Regions from separate parts of the Metasolibacillus sp. FSL H7-0170 genome, predicted to be linked through region 3. Evidence: predicted binding sites of a transcription regulator. Region 3 holds the regulator's gene; each other region holds the start of a gene.

Region 1 (4,377 bases), 900 kb from region 3:
ATTGATTTTCAACGAATTTTATATAATACGCCAAGCACAGGTGATTTAGTGCGCATGATTGTACTAAATACAGACATCGTCAATTACGGACTTGTCGTATCTGATGCGAAGGAAATTTTAGATTTTAGCGATAACGAATTACAGCAAATCGGATTAGTCAACTATGCCAAAACAAAATATTTTACAGCCGTTGCAAATCTAGAAAACCGCATGATTACATGTGTTGACCCAAAAATTCTAGTCAATTCTTTAGATGGTATTCGAGAAATTATTGAATATATGCATAAAATGCTAGAAAATGAACAGGAAAATTAATTTACTTAAAAAGCTGATGCACAAATGCGTCAGCTTTTTAAGCAGTAAATTGAAAGAAATTGTAGATAAATTAATAAAACTCGCAACTTACAACATAAAAAAACACTAAAATATATTTTGAAACTTTTTGATACTTTAAACGGTATAAAAGCTGTGAACAAAATAGAGAAAGAGGTGTGAATATGTTAAAGGAACCTTATCGACCAAAAATTAATCTTCCAAAATCAACTACAGAAAAAATTGCAGATATTATAGGTATTGCTGCGCTATTATTTGCTATTATATTTATTGCTTTAAATTGGACAACTTTGCCTGCACGAGTGCCGATGCATTTTAATGGAGTTGGTGAAATAGATCGTTGGGGCTCCAAATATGAAATGCTTATTTTGCCGATTATAGGCATCGCCTTATTTTTCATGCTACAAATATTAGAAAAAAAGCCGCATTTGCATAATTATCCCGCGCGTCTAAATGAATCAAATGTAGAGCAGTTTTATAAAGCAAGTAAAAAAGTATTGAACTACACGAAAAATATATGTTGCCTTATTTTTGCGTATATTACATATGAAATTGTAATAATTGCTCAACAAAAAAAGCTATTGCTTGGCTCATCTACTTTAATTGTGCTACTCGTGTTACTTTTTAGCATTATAATTTTCGGTATTGTTAAAATGATGAAAATCAAATGAGGGAGGCGCCGACAAACAGTGTAGTTGCTTGATGGGCGCTTTTTCTATTGTTTCAGCAAAGAATTCACCCGTGACAATAGTGAGAGCTTTCTGAAAAGGGGATTTTGTTTTGTAAGCGCATGTTTCCATATTAAATAATTACTAAATTCGCGTGCTCCTACAGTAGTTATGTCGCAGTAGGAGTATCTCCAAATGACCTTTTAGAAGCCCTCACCACTAACCCTCGTGTTTCTCCCGTTTTCAAAGAAAGCGCTATTTTGCCAAAATAGCAGCAATGCATGGTTTTTGGACGCCTCCTAATTGGGACATTTGTATCTAGTTTTGCATAGCATAAGGCGAGCTTATATTTTAGAGGAGGCTAAAAAGTGTATTATAACGGCTATTATTATGCACAAACACCGATGCAGCAATATCCGTACCATCCAATGATGCCGCAACATCCTATGCAGCCGAACAACCCGTGGCACTGGCCGCATGATGACAGCACGTCAATGCGAGATTATGGTAGGCATCCGTATGTAGTTAACTTGCGCAATGCCACAATACAAAATCAGGCATTTCGTAGAGCGATTTGGACGGGAAAGCATTTGCAAACGACGTTGATGAATATTCGTGTTGGCGAGGATATCGGCATGGAGCGTCATTCAGCAACAGACCAATTGCTCTATATTGAGGAAGGGCAAGGCTTCGTTCGAATAGGCGACCGTAGAGATTATTTTGAGGTAGAGCGGGCTGTAAATGCAGGGGATGCGATTTTTGTACCTGCTGGAAAATGGCATAATGTCATTAATATTGGGCGACAGCCATTAAAGCTGTTTTCGATTTATGCTCCACCTGACCACCCATTTGGTACAGTGGAAAAGCGGAAAAAATGAATCCTTTAAGCACACTTCCACGTAGAATATAGATAAAGGAAGGTGCTTGCTATGGAAAAAATAATTCAACTGTTCGAACAAAATTACAAAGAAATTGAAAAATTTGCAGGATGGTCTGTAGGGAAACCGGTTGTTTTGTTAATGGCATCATACTACACGGTGAGACAACAAGAAGTTAATATCGCCGAATTAGAGGAGGCTGTTAGCGCAATAAAAAAAGAAACAGGCTTCTTTTCCACATTGCGCACAAATCTTTTAGTGCAGTATATTTATGCAATGCATATTGCAGGCGAGCCAGACAAAAAGGAAGCAATTAATGAATTATTAAGCAATACGGAGATTTTACGCAAAGCAAAGTTCTCAAACACATCTTATACAACGATTGCAGCGCTATTTTTAACAAGTGAATTTAAAGAACAACAAGCACAGCGGGCACAGATAGTTTATCGTGAAATGCGGAAAAGACATAAATTCTTAACTTCTTATGACGATGTGCCAGTGGCTGTATTATTTGCGCTAGATGATGTAGATATTGAGCTGCGTACAAATACGATGCGCCGTTATTATGATGAGCTAAAGGAAGCAAAATTTTCACAAGGAAACGAACTTCAGGCATTGTCGCAAATTTTAACAATGCCAAGTATTGAGTATAATGAACAATTCGTACCTTACATCATTGCAATCAAACAGCAATTAGAACAGGCAAAAATTAAGGTGCGACCAGCCCTTTATATTTCAATAGGATTTTTAGCATTGACACAAATTAACGATAAACAGCTTCAGCAATTGATTGAGCTCTATGAAATGTTTAAAAGTCAAAAATATTTAAAATGGTACAAAGATCAAGCATTCGCCATTGCAGTACAGCAATATTTACCAATTCGTACACTTGAGGCAAACGAATTATTATCTGTTGTTTCGATTGAATTGCTTATTTCAATGCAATATGCGATTATGGCAGCAACAACTGCAGTAGCGGTTAGTTCAAGCAGTAGCGGTGATTAGGAGATAACGGGGCTGTCCAAAAAGGCAGCTCCTTCTTTTAATGCAATAGAAAGATTAAAACACTTACGAAACGTCCGGAAAGCAGTGCTTTCGCACATTTTTTTGGACGCCTCCTTAAGAATAGCTGTTCGCATTTCAACATTTTGCGTATAATAGAGAAAAGGAGGTGTGGTGAATGGCAAGTCGTGTTATTGTACATATTGATATGAACTGTTTTTATGCTTCTGTTGAACAAGTTTTTGAGCCTAGCTTAAAGGGCAAGCCAATTGCGATTGCGGGAAATCCGAAAGAGCGTCGAGGGATTATTATTACTTGCTCCTATGAGGCGCGTGCCTTTGGTGTGAAAACGACGATGACAGTGCATGAGGCGAAAAAACTTTGCCCGCAACTTATTATTCTACCACCGAATTTTGAGCGTTATCGCCACGCCTCTAAAAAGTTTTTCCAGCTATTACGTGAATATACAGAGCTTGTTGAACCTGTTTCAATCGATGAAAGCTATATTGATATTAGCGACTTATGCATGAAGCGCCATGCGATGGAAATTGTCCGAGAAATTCAGCAACGTATATATACAGAGTTGAATCTTCCTTGTTCACTTGGCGTTGCGCCAAATAAATTTTTAGCAAAAACAGCTTCTGATATGAAAAAGCCAATGGGCATTACCGTTTTACGCAAGCGTGATATTTCTGAAAAGCTTTGGCCATTATCTGTTATTGCGATGCACGGTGTTGGTAAAAAAACAGCGAATAAGCTTGCGACAATTGGGATTACAACAATTGAACAGTTGGCAAAGGTGGAGGGGTATAAAATTCGGCAGCTACTCGGTGTTAACGGAGAGCGCTTAAAGGCACGAGCAAATGGAGAGGATAATCGAGAAGTTAATCCAGATTCAATTTATGATACAAAAAGCGTCGGCAATTCTACTACATTACCGCGTGATGAAACGAATTATGAAGCTTTACAAGCAATTATCAAAAAACTTAGCTCAAAAGTGGCGCAGCGCTTAAAAGCGAAGCGGCTTGCAGGAACAACCGTGACCATTTATATTCGAGATGCAGATTGGCATAATCAAACACGAAGTAAGTCAGTGAAAAACGCTATTGCCAGTGAAGCAGATATTTTCGAAATAGCATGGGCGCTATTTATGAAGCATTGGGATGAAGCTCCTGTTCGTTTACTAGGAGTGACAGTATCCAATGTTGCTGACCAACAACATGTCACACAGCAGCTCGGCCTATTTGATTATGAGGAGCAAATTAAAGATGAGCCGATTGTCGAATTAGTGCAGCAGCTTGAGCGTAAATTCGGTAAAGGAGCAATTAAGCGAGGTGTGGTAGCACCAGCACAAGGGAAGTATCAAGCAAATACGAGCTTTAGTAAAGATTTTTTGGATGATTTTGATTCGATAGAGCCGAAATCTTCAAAAAGACCTTCAAATTAACACCAATATGACGAAAGGAGGGAATAATTTGAAACTGCATTTTTTAGGA
Region 2 (4,377 bases), 1.2 Mb from region 3:
ATTTGTACAAGCTACATATCCAGAAAACGCAGATTACTTCAAAAAAACAGTAATGGTTAATAAAACACCTGATGCCTATAATAATGTAATTAATGGCAAAGTGGATGTCATTTTTGCTGCTGCGCCGTCTGAGCGCCAGCTAAAGATAGCGCAGCAAAAGAATGTTGAATTAAATATGACACCGATTGGCAAAGAAGCATTTGTCTTTTTTGTACATAAAAATAACCCAATTAATAGCTTAACATTAGAGCAAGTTCGCGGTATTTATGCAGGAGAGATTACGAATTGGTCACAAATAGGAGGAGCTAACGAAAAAATTCGTGCCTTTCAACGACCTGAAGATAGCGGTTCTCAAACGGCACTGCAATATTTAATGGAAGATACACCGATTATGGAAGCCCCGAGAGAGGATATTGTTTCGGGAATGGGGGGCATTATTCAACAAGTCGCACAATATAAAAATTATAAAAATGCGCTTGGTTATACATTCCGCTACTATTCAACAGAAATGGTGCAAAACGACCAAATCAAATTATTATCAATTGAAGGAATCGCACCGACAAAGGACAATATCCGCAATAACACATATCCAATTACATCGGAATTTTATGCAATAACAACAAATACGTCAAATGACAATACAGCGAGGCTTATTGAATGGATTTTATCACCTCAAGGGCAAGGGTTAGTTGAAAAAGTAGGATATGTGCCACTCAATGAGTGAATAAATGATTGTTTTTCGGTCGAATGAAAAAATCCACTTAGCCTTATAGTGCACTGACCTAAAAAAATGAGACAAATAAAAACACCTTTCGTTGAAAAACGGGTATTGTACCTTATCAAATCAACGTGGAGGTGTTTTTCTATGGGGACAAGAGTGAGTTACCCAGTAGAAGTGAAAATGAAAGCAATAGAAATGAGATTAGAAGGGATTCCTGTAAAACAAGTACTAGAGGAACTAAATATTCGTAACCATTCTCAGTTAAAAACATGGATGAAATGGTACAGGAACGGCGAATTACATCGTCTTGAGCAGCCTGTAGGAAAACAATATACATTTGGGAAAGGACCTGAATATGAAAGTGAAACCGCTAAGTTACAAGCAGAGAATCGTTATTTAAAGCAACAAATTGAAGTGTTAAAAAAGTACGCAGAGTTGGAGAGGAAGTGGTTCCAAAAGTTGTAGTAGAGCTTGTAGAGGAATTAAAAGAAATCATGCCGATTGGTGAAATCTGCCGTCATTTAGGTGTAGCTCGTTCGTCGTATTACCGCTGGAAGGCCAATGAAAATAAATTCACTCAAAAGGATCTTCGAGACCAACAAATTGGCGATTTGTGTAAGCGACACAAATTCAGATACGGTTATCGAAAAATCACAGAATTACTTACTGGCATTAGTGAGAAAACGGTGCAACGTGTGATGCAAAAATACGGCTGGCAATGTCGTGTAAAGATAAAGAAACGTAAACGTACAGGACAACCGGCTCACATTGTTCCTAACTTATTAGCACGTAATTTTACGGCATCCAAACCGCTAGAAAGGCTTGTAACAGATATTACTTACTTGCCTTTTGGACAATCCATGATGTACCTTTCAAGTATCTTAGACCTATTTAATGGCGAAATGATTGCGTATACAATTGGTTTTACACAAGACACTGACTTTGTTTTAGATACGCTAAATCAATTACCCGATCTACCAGAAGGCTGTATCCTGCATAGCGATTAGGGTTCTGTTTACACATCTTACGCGTATCAGAAGGAAGTCAAAGAAAAAGGAATTACCATGAGCATGTCTCGTAAAGGCATGCCCGCTGATAATTCCCCAATTGAAACGTTTCACTCCTCGCTAAAGTCTGAAACGTTCTACCTCGATGATATTTATCGCACAACAAATGCGTGTGTAATAAATATTGTCGAAGAATACATTGACTATTATAACAATATTCGGATTAAAACGAAATTAAACAACCAGTCGCCGGTTCAATACCGTCAACTGGCTGTAAAATAAGGTGTTTTCATACTGTCTCAAAAATGATACTCAGTGCCATAGCTCGGTGGATTTTTATGACATAACTACTTTTACTTTTTAAAATTAACCTTGATAACGGTATAATTGATTTTGTTTATTGTTTAAAAATTGAATGAGTCGATTTTTAGCAAAGTCGTGTTCTACACAAAAATTCTGTTGGATTTTAGCTATTTCTTTATGTGTAAAGTCATATAGCTCCATTCGCTCTAATAAAAAGGTTGGCACACATGCATGGTACATAAAATTATTTGCTTTATGCTCCTGATATTTTTGAAAAAGTGGGGGCAAGTCAAATTGATTGCCACTATGCAGCAGCACATGGCATAATTCATGACAGAAATCTTGCCATTCCTCTTCGGGTGATAAATTTTCCTCAAGAAAAATATAAGCACGACCTTCAATAAACAAAGCCTGACTACGTTCTGACCAATAAAATACTTTAACCCCTAATCTAGCTGCGACTTCTTGAAAGCTCAATAAAGATAAATCGGTAATGCCCAACTGCATATAAAAGCGCGTAATATAATCCTCAAGATGTGTATAATAGTACATTAAAACAACTCCTAAAAAGCCATTTGAGAACATTTGTTCTATTTTATTATATTATAAAACCTCACCTTTTGGTAGTGAGGTTTGGAATATGATTGACAATCAATAAGGACAACTGCTAATTATTCATTTAAAATGTCATTTTAAAGCTCTCCATGGTCTTTTAAAATCTCCCACATTTTACGCAGTTTTTCTAAATCTTCTTCCTTTGATTTTGGCAATTCCTTATACCATTTTTGAAGTGTTGGATTGTTAGCAAAAGCTTGAAATTCAGCCTCGTCCTTTTCCTCCTGTGTCAATGCAGGTGAATTAGAACGGCCAAGAAGATAGTCTGTACTAACATTTAATATATTTGCTAATTGTAGCAATTCACTATCTTTTACAGGTCGCTCATTTGCTTCAATTCTATTCATCACGCTAACATTCAGATTCACTCGGCTTGCTAGCTCTCTTTGTGTCCATCCTTTGCTTTCTCTTAATGCAACGATTCGTTTTCCGATACTCATCATCATTCACCGCTTTCAGAGATTTCATACTTAATTATAGCATGTTTCTGTTTTGGAAATAAAAAATTTCTTTAATAGCAACTTTATGCTTGAATTTCTATTTCAGCAATGTTATATTTATGTTAACTAGTTGCTGAAATAGAAATTTATTGAGAGGCATATTTAAAAAAGCAACTTTTATATCGGATGCTATATAAATAAAAAATAGGAGGGTTTTTGATGGGGAAAGAAAATCAGCAAATGAATGTATTTGAGAATGGTATTTATATTGTACAGGATGGATGTGTTACACCGCTAAAGCCGAAAGCGTTTGGACAAGATACTATCATTTGGAAAAACGGGCGAGTTTTAGATGTAGAGCGAGCGGAGCGTATTCGCATTCAACAAGATAAATAATAGTCCTTACGGAAAAACCGACGGACACTAATTGATTTTGGCTATTTAGCCAAATCAATTAGTGTCCTTTTTATTTAACTTCCATCAGCAATGTTTACTGCGACGAGTAATCGCAGGAGCACATGTTTACTGCGACGAGTAATCGCAGGAGCTAAATTCTTTTTGTATCGAAAGCGAAGCGTAATTGATAAAAGAAAGGGGAAAGGGAATGGCTAAATATTTTCCAGATTTAATTGAGGAATATAAGCAATCATTAAAAAGCTTGCAGGAAATAGATGGCTGCACAAGTATGGAGCGTGATTTAAAGGAGGCGATTCAATGGATGGAGACAGGCTATGACCCTGCTGAATATCGGGCTGCTACAAGAACTGATAGCTATGTCATGGACCATTATTTAATGCAGCAATTTCTTATATCTCTTGATTGTAATTTCACTGGATTAGATGAGGAGGAAAAATCGCTAAATAACGAGGACGAGCGATTAGACAATATTCAAAGCATTATTAAAGAAGCATTGGTGGGGTTAACAGAAAATGAGCGTAAAGTATTTATACTTATTCGAGCCGAGTACATGACGTTTTCAAAAGTGGCTGACATTTTAGAAATTACACGTAGCTCAGTGCAAAGTTATTTAAGGCGAGCAGAAACAAAAATAAAAAACAATATTAATGGCAAAAAGTTAATCTGTCATGGAGGTGGCTATATAACGAAAAGTTCATTTTAAGGGCTTGCCATACAAATGCCTATATAGTGAGGAGTTCATTTAAGCGAGATTGAGGTCATTCTATCTTGCCATACAAACACCTATATAGTGAAAGCGTCTTTTTCCAGCTTACAGACGTTAAAGACTAATCTGGTAAAGCTTAAGGGGGGAGAACGATTGAAAAAGAAAAAG
Region 3 (4,377 bases):
TGCTTGCATATGCTTTTAGCTCTTCTTTTTGCCTTGCAAGAGATGTATATTGGGTTGATTTCTCGGTGCTTACCCTCACATATATGACCGCAGTTTGTGTAACCATTAATTGTTATTCGCCACTTCACGCGAATGGCTATCCTCTGTCATTTGCTTGGCAATAATAGAGCGTTTTTCAATTGGCACTAGCAACTGTTGTCCAATCACTATTTTTTCGTCAGAAAGGTAATTTGATTTTTTCACAAAGCCAATCCATTGCTCCGTTGACATTTTACCTCGGTACTGTTCGGCTAAAGACCAAAGCGTATCCCCATGTTCAATGATTATTTCTTCATATTGTTCAATATCCTCATCAGTAATAACTAACACTGAAATGACAAATACCGTAAATGCTACAAAAACTGCAATATAACTATTTTTTTTCAACCAATTCATAGTAACGCCTCCTGAAATAGAATGTTCGTTCGGAATGTATGTTCTCATATTAAAACGAACAAACGTTTTTGTCAACAATTATTTTCGAACTAATGTTTGCATTTATTTTTCTCTTTTGTTATACTGAAAATAAGAAAATTTGTTCTATCAATTACGCCTCGGCGTAATTACATTCAGTTTTTTGAAGCGCCTTCAAACTCGTTTTAAAAATCTGTGATTATCGTCGGAGGCTTATCTTTGTTTAGCGAGCAACTTTACATATGCTGAACAAGGTCCAATATAGCGTCCCTCCCATCATCTATGAATGGTGAGAGTAGTTTACTAAAACAAGATAAAAGAGGTGAATGAGTTGACAAAAGTATCAAAACGCCAAGAAGCAATTTTAGCTTTTATTAAAGAAGAAGTTAAAACAAAAGGTTATCCACCGTCAGTTCGTGAAATCGGTGAAGCGGTTGGTTTAGCATCTAGTTCTACTGTACATGGCCATTTAGCTCGTTTAGAAAGCAAGGGACTTATTCGTCGAGACCCAACAAAGCCACGCGCTATTGAAATTTTAGACAACAATAATGATAGTGAGATAGAACAACAAGGTGTTATCCATGTTCCTTTGATTGGCAAAGTAACGGCAGGACTTCCTATTTCAGCCATCGAGAATATCGAGGAATACTTTCCTCTTCCAAACTCATATGGCACTTCTGAGGATCAGCTATTTATGTTAGAAATTATGGGAGAATCAATGATTGAAGCTGGAATTTTAGATGGAGACTATGTAATTGTTAAGCAAAAATCAACTGCAAACAATGGTGAAATTGTCGTTGCGATGACAGAAGATGATGAGGCAACAGTAAAGCGTTTTTATAAAGAAAAAACACATTTTCGTTTACAGCCTGAAAACTCTTCAATGGACCCTATTTTAGTAAATCAAGTAACGATTTTAGGGCAGGTTGTCGGTCTATATCGTAAAATACAATAATACAAAAACTGAGCACCGGATTTTTGGGACAGCTCAGTTTTTTACTTTGAATATACTATTCATTTTTTAAAAGCTAGCATGATTTTCACATCATTAATTGTGGAGAAAAACGAGGAATATTATTGGAAATTTTCGTGATGTCCTATGAGGTTCATTCATATGTAAAAGCATGCTAGCGGGGTATTAGTGCTATTTTACATCCGCTTTGAAAAATTGTGAATGTTTATAAATGACGTATAATTTTCGTAAAAAGCCGTATTTTGATGATTTCCAGCGTTGTTTGCAACAAAATTATGCTTTTTATATAAGAAATCTCAGAAAATTGCCTGCCTATAAATACCTGTTATTTGACACTTCATCTATTTTTCTTTTGTTTCATACGTGTAACTAAAAAACCGCCTTTAAACGACTTCGGCTCATATGACATAATAAAGGCATTTGGCTCAAATCGCTCGACAATTTGAAACAGTTCGTGCTCACGATTACGCTTCGTTAAAATTTCATATTTATAGCGCTCACTATCGCGTCCTTCGCCCTTGTAAATTGTAACTGCAAAACCTTCATTCCTTAAAAACTCCACTAGTTCATTGTTTTTATTTTGCGTATTAATCGCAGCAAAAACATAGCCTACTGCTAATTTCCGCTCAATCATCGTACCTAAAAAAATACCTAGCCCAAAGCCAACTGCATAAACAACCATCGCTAATACGCTCTGAGTTCCACTGAATACGAGGGACAAACCAAACACATAAATCAGTACTTCAACCATACCTATAATTGATGCTAAAACCGTAATATTTTTTACTAAAAAGATTGTACGAAGCGTTAATAAAGGCACATAAATAAGTTGTAAAATAATAATTAATAAAATATTATTCATACGCAGGACCTTTCATAATCTTTTATAATGGTATTTTTCTGCTATCGTATAACTATATAATAGTACTCGATTATCAAGTTATTATTTCACGTTTAATCAATTACGCCTTGACGTAATTGTGTCCAGATTCTTTCAAGCTATTTGGTGGAAGTTAACCTGAAACCGTCACGTCCTGTGACAACGGTTAACTGATTTGCATCATGCAAGCCTCCCTTCAAAATCTGTGACATCCGGATGTTGGTCACTCAGTCATTATCGCAAGATGCGATGTTCTTAGACTGAGTTCCTCTTTATCAGCAAGTGTTTGAAAACCCGCTGAAATCGGTCTAATGCTTGCATTTATTTTGCCACCTATAGAGATGGAAGACTTCTGCTTAAAGAGGTTAAATGGATTGGATCGAGTAATTTTTCAGCTTCGTCCACACTTAATAAACCTTTTTCAACAACAATCTGTTTTACCGTTGTTTTTTTGCTTTGCGCTTCCGCTACTATTTCATTAGCAATTTCGTAACTAAATTGTTTTGAAATTGCGACCGATAGAGCGTAGGTGCTTTCCGCGCGAAGCTGATTAATTTCTTTTTTCACTTGAACTCCTGCTACACACTTCTCTCGAAACACTGGAATGCTTGCTATTAACAATGAAAATTGCTCAAACAGATTTTTCATAATAATGGCTTCCCAAATATTCAATTCAAGCTCGCCTCTATCTGCCGCAAATGTAATTGCCTGATCTTTGCCATAAATATCAAAGCAAACTTGCATCATCATTTCAGGAATACATGGATTGATTTTTCCAGGCATAATAGATGAACCCGATTGAACTGCTGGAAGCTCAATTTCACCTAATCCCGCTATTGGTCCCGAAGAGAGTATTCTAAAATCACTTGCCATTTTGGAAAGTCCTGTACATAACCCCTTTAAGCAGCTAGAAATTCTAACATACTCGTCCGCGTGCTGTAGACCATCAAAATAATTTTCTACTTTTCGCACTGTCAGCCCTGTTACATCATATAAATTTCGATACATCCCCTCGACATAGTCTGTCGAAGCACCTAAGCCCGTACCTACTGCTGTTGCCCCAATAACAAGCTGTAAGCAACCTTCCTGTAACCTCTTCAACTCATTTATTTGTCTGGCAATAAATGAACGGTATGCGCTAAATTGCTGACCAAATGTAATCGGCAATGCGTCTTGTAAACACGTTCTGGAAACTTTAACGAGCAGTTGAAATTCATCTTCCTTGTGCTGAAGGGTTTTCTCAAACTGCGTTAAACAGTTAATTAAATCCTGCATATAAAAAAAGCATGCTAGCTTCATCGCACTTGGTAGCACATCATTTGTAGATTGAGACATATTGACATGTTCATTTGGATGCACATGCGTATAGCCCTTATTTCCTGTTATAATTTCATTAGCGCGATTGGCGAGCACTTCGTTGACATTCATATTAATTGAAAGACCCCCGCCACCTTGATAAATATCTACTGGAAATTGATTTTTAAACTTTCCATCAATCATTTCATCCGCCGCAGTAATAATCGCATCTTTAAGAGAAGCAGCGAGCTCTCCAACTTCGAAATTGGAAAGCGCCGCTGCTTTTTTAATGTATGCTAATGATTTCATTAAATAAGGATAACCTTCGATTGTTTTTCCTGAAATAGGAAAATTAATTATTGACCGCATCGTTTGAATACCGTAATATACATCAGAGCTAAGCTTCATTTCACCTAGGAAATCTTTTTCTATTCTCATCTCGTATCCCGTTCCTTCGTTTCATTAGTCACTGTTATTCAAATTCAATTACTGCACGACCTACGTTGATACAGCAAGCATCATGGAATGAATCGAATGCCTTATTAATATCCTCCAATTTAATACGTTCTAATATGAGCTCATCCAACTTGAATTTGCCGTCTAAATAAAGCTGTGCAATCATTGGGAAATCACGGAACGGCTGTGTATCGCCATAGAAGCTCCCTTTTAAAACCTTCCCAACACGGTGGAATCCGCCAGCTGGTAAGCTTAATTTTTGCTCTGGGTTAAATGCACCAACAACAACGATTGTGCCACCTTTACGTGTAATTTCCCA

Evidence for each region. Region 3 encodes LexA, which represses DNA repair genes until DNA is damaged. Its sites were predicted from a motif close to CGAACATATGTTCG; they were not measured.
Region 1: MHH70_RS01500 (DNA polymerase IV) is a predicted target of LexA. The motif match lies at 2,976-2,989, and genes of this name have one in related genera.
Region 2: MHH70_RS18210 (ImmA/IrrE family metallo-endopeptidase) is a predicted target of LexA. The motif match lies at 2,610-2,623, and genes of this name have one in related genera.

Annotation. Positions count from the first base shown of each region.
Region 1 is NZ_CP151964.1:325,339-329,715, forward strand. Features, by position in the region: gene MHH70_RS01480 (chemotaxis protein CheW) at 1-315, shown strand, start outside; gene MHH70_RS01485 (DUF1648 domain-containing protein) at 498-1,004, shown strand; gene MHH70_RS01490 (cupin domain-containing protein) at 1,370-1,879, shown strand; gene MHH70_RS01495 (DUF4003 family protein) at 1,931-2,884, shown strand; gene MHH70_RS01500 (DNA polymerase IV) at 3,060-4,328, shown strand; gene rnz (ribonuclease Z) at 4,357-4,377, shown strand, end outside.
Region 2 is NZ_CP151964.1:3,881,163-3,885,539, forward strand. Features, by position in the region: gene MHH70_RS18200 (substrate-binding domain-containing protein) at 1-724, shown strand, start outside; partial or broken gene MHH70_RS18205 (IS3 family transposase) at 866-2,010, shown strand; gene MHH70_RS18210 (ImmA/IrrE family metallo-endopeptidase) at 2,095-2,583, opposite strand; gene MHH70_RS18215 (helix-turn-helix transcriptional regulator) at 2,724-3,092, opposite strand; gene MHH70_RS18220 (DUF3954 domain-containing protein) at 3,306-3,482, shown strand; gene MHH70_RS18225 (sigma factor-like helix-turn-helix DNA-binding protein) at 3,691-4,206, shown strand.
Region 3 is NZ_CP151964.1:1,222,401-1,226,777, forward strand. Features, by position in the region: gene MHH70_RS05865 (recombinase family protein) at 1-106, opposite strand, end outside; gene MHH70_RS05870 (LysM peptidoglycan-binding domain-containing protein) at 106-435, opposite strand; gene lexA (transcriptional repressor LexA) at 785-1,408, shown strand; gene MHH70_RS05880 (DUF2179 domain-containing protein) at 1,764-2,288, opposite strand; gene MHH70_RS05885 (aspartate ammonia-lyase) at 2,640-4,040, opposite strand; gene MHH70_RS05890 (Zn-dependent alcohol dehydrogenase) at 4,075-4,377, opposite strand, start outside.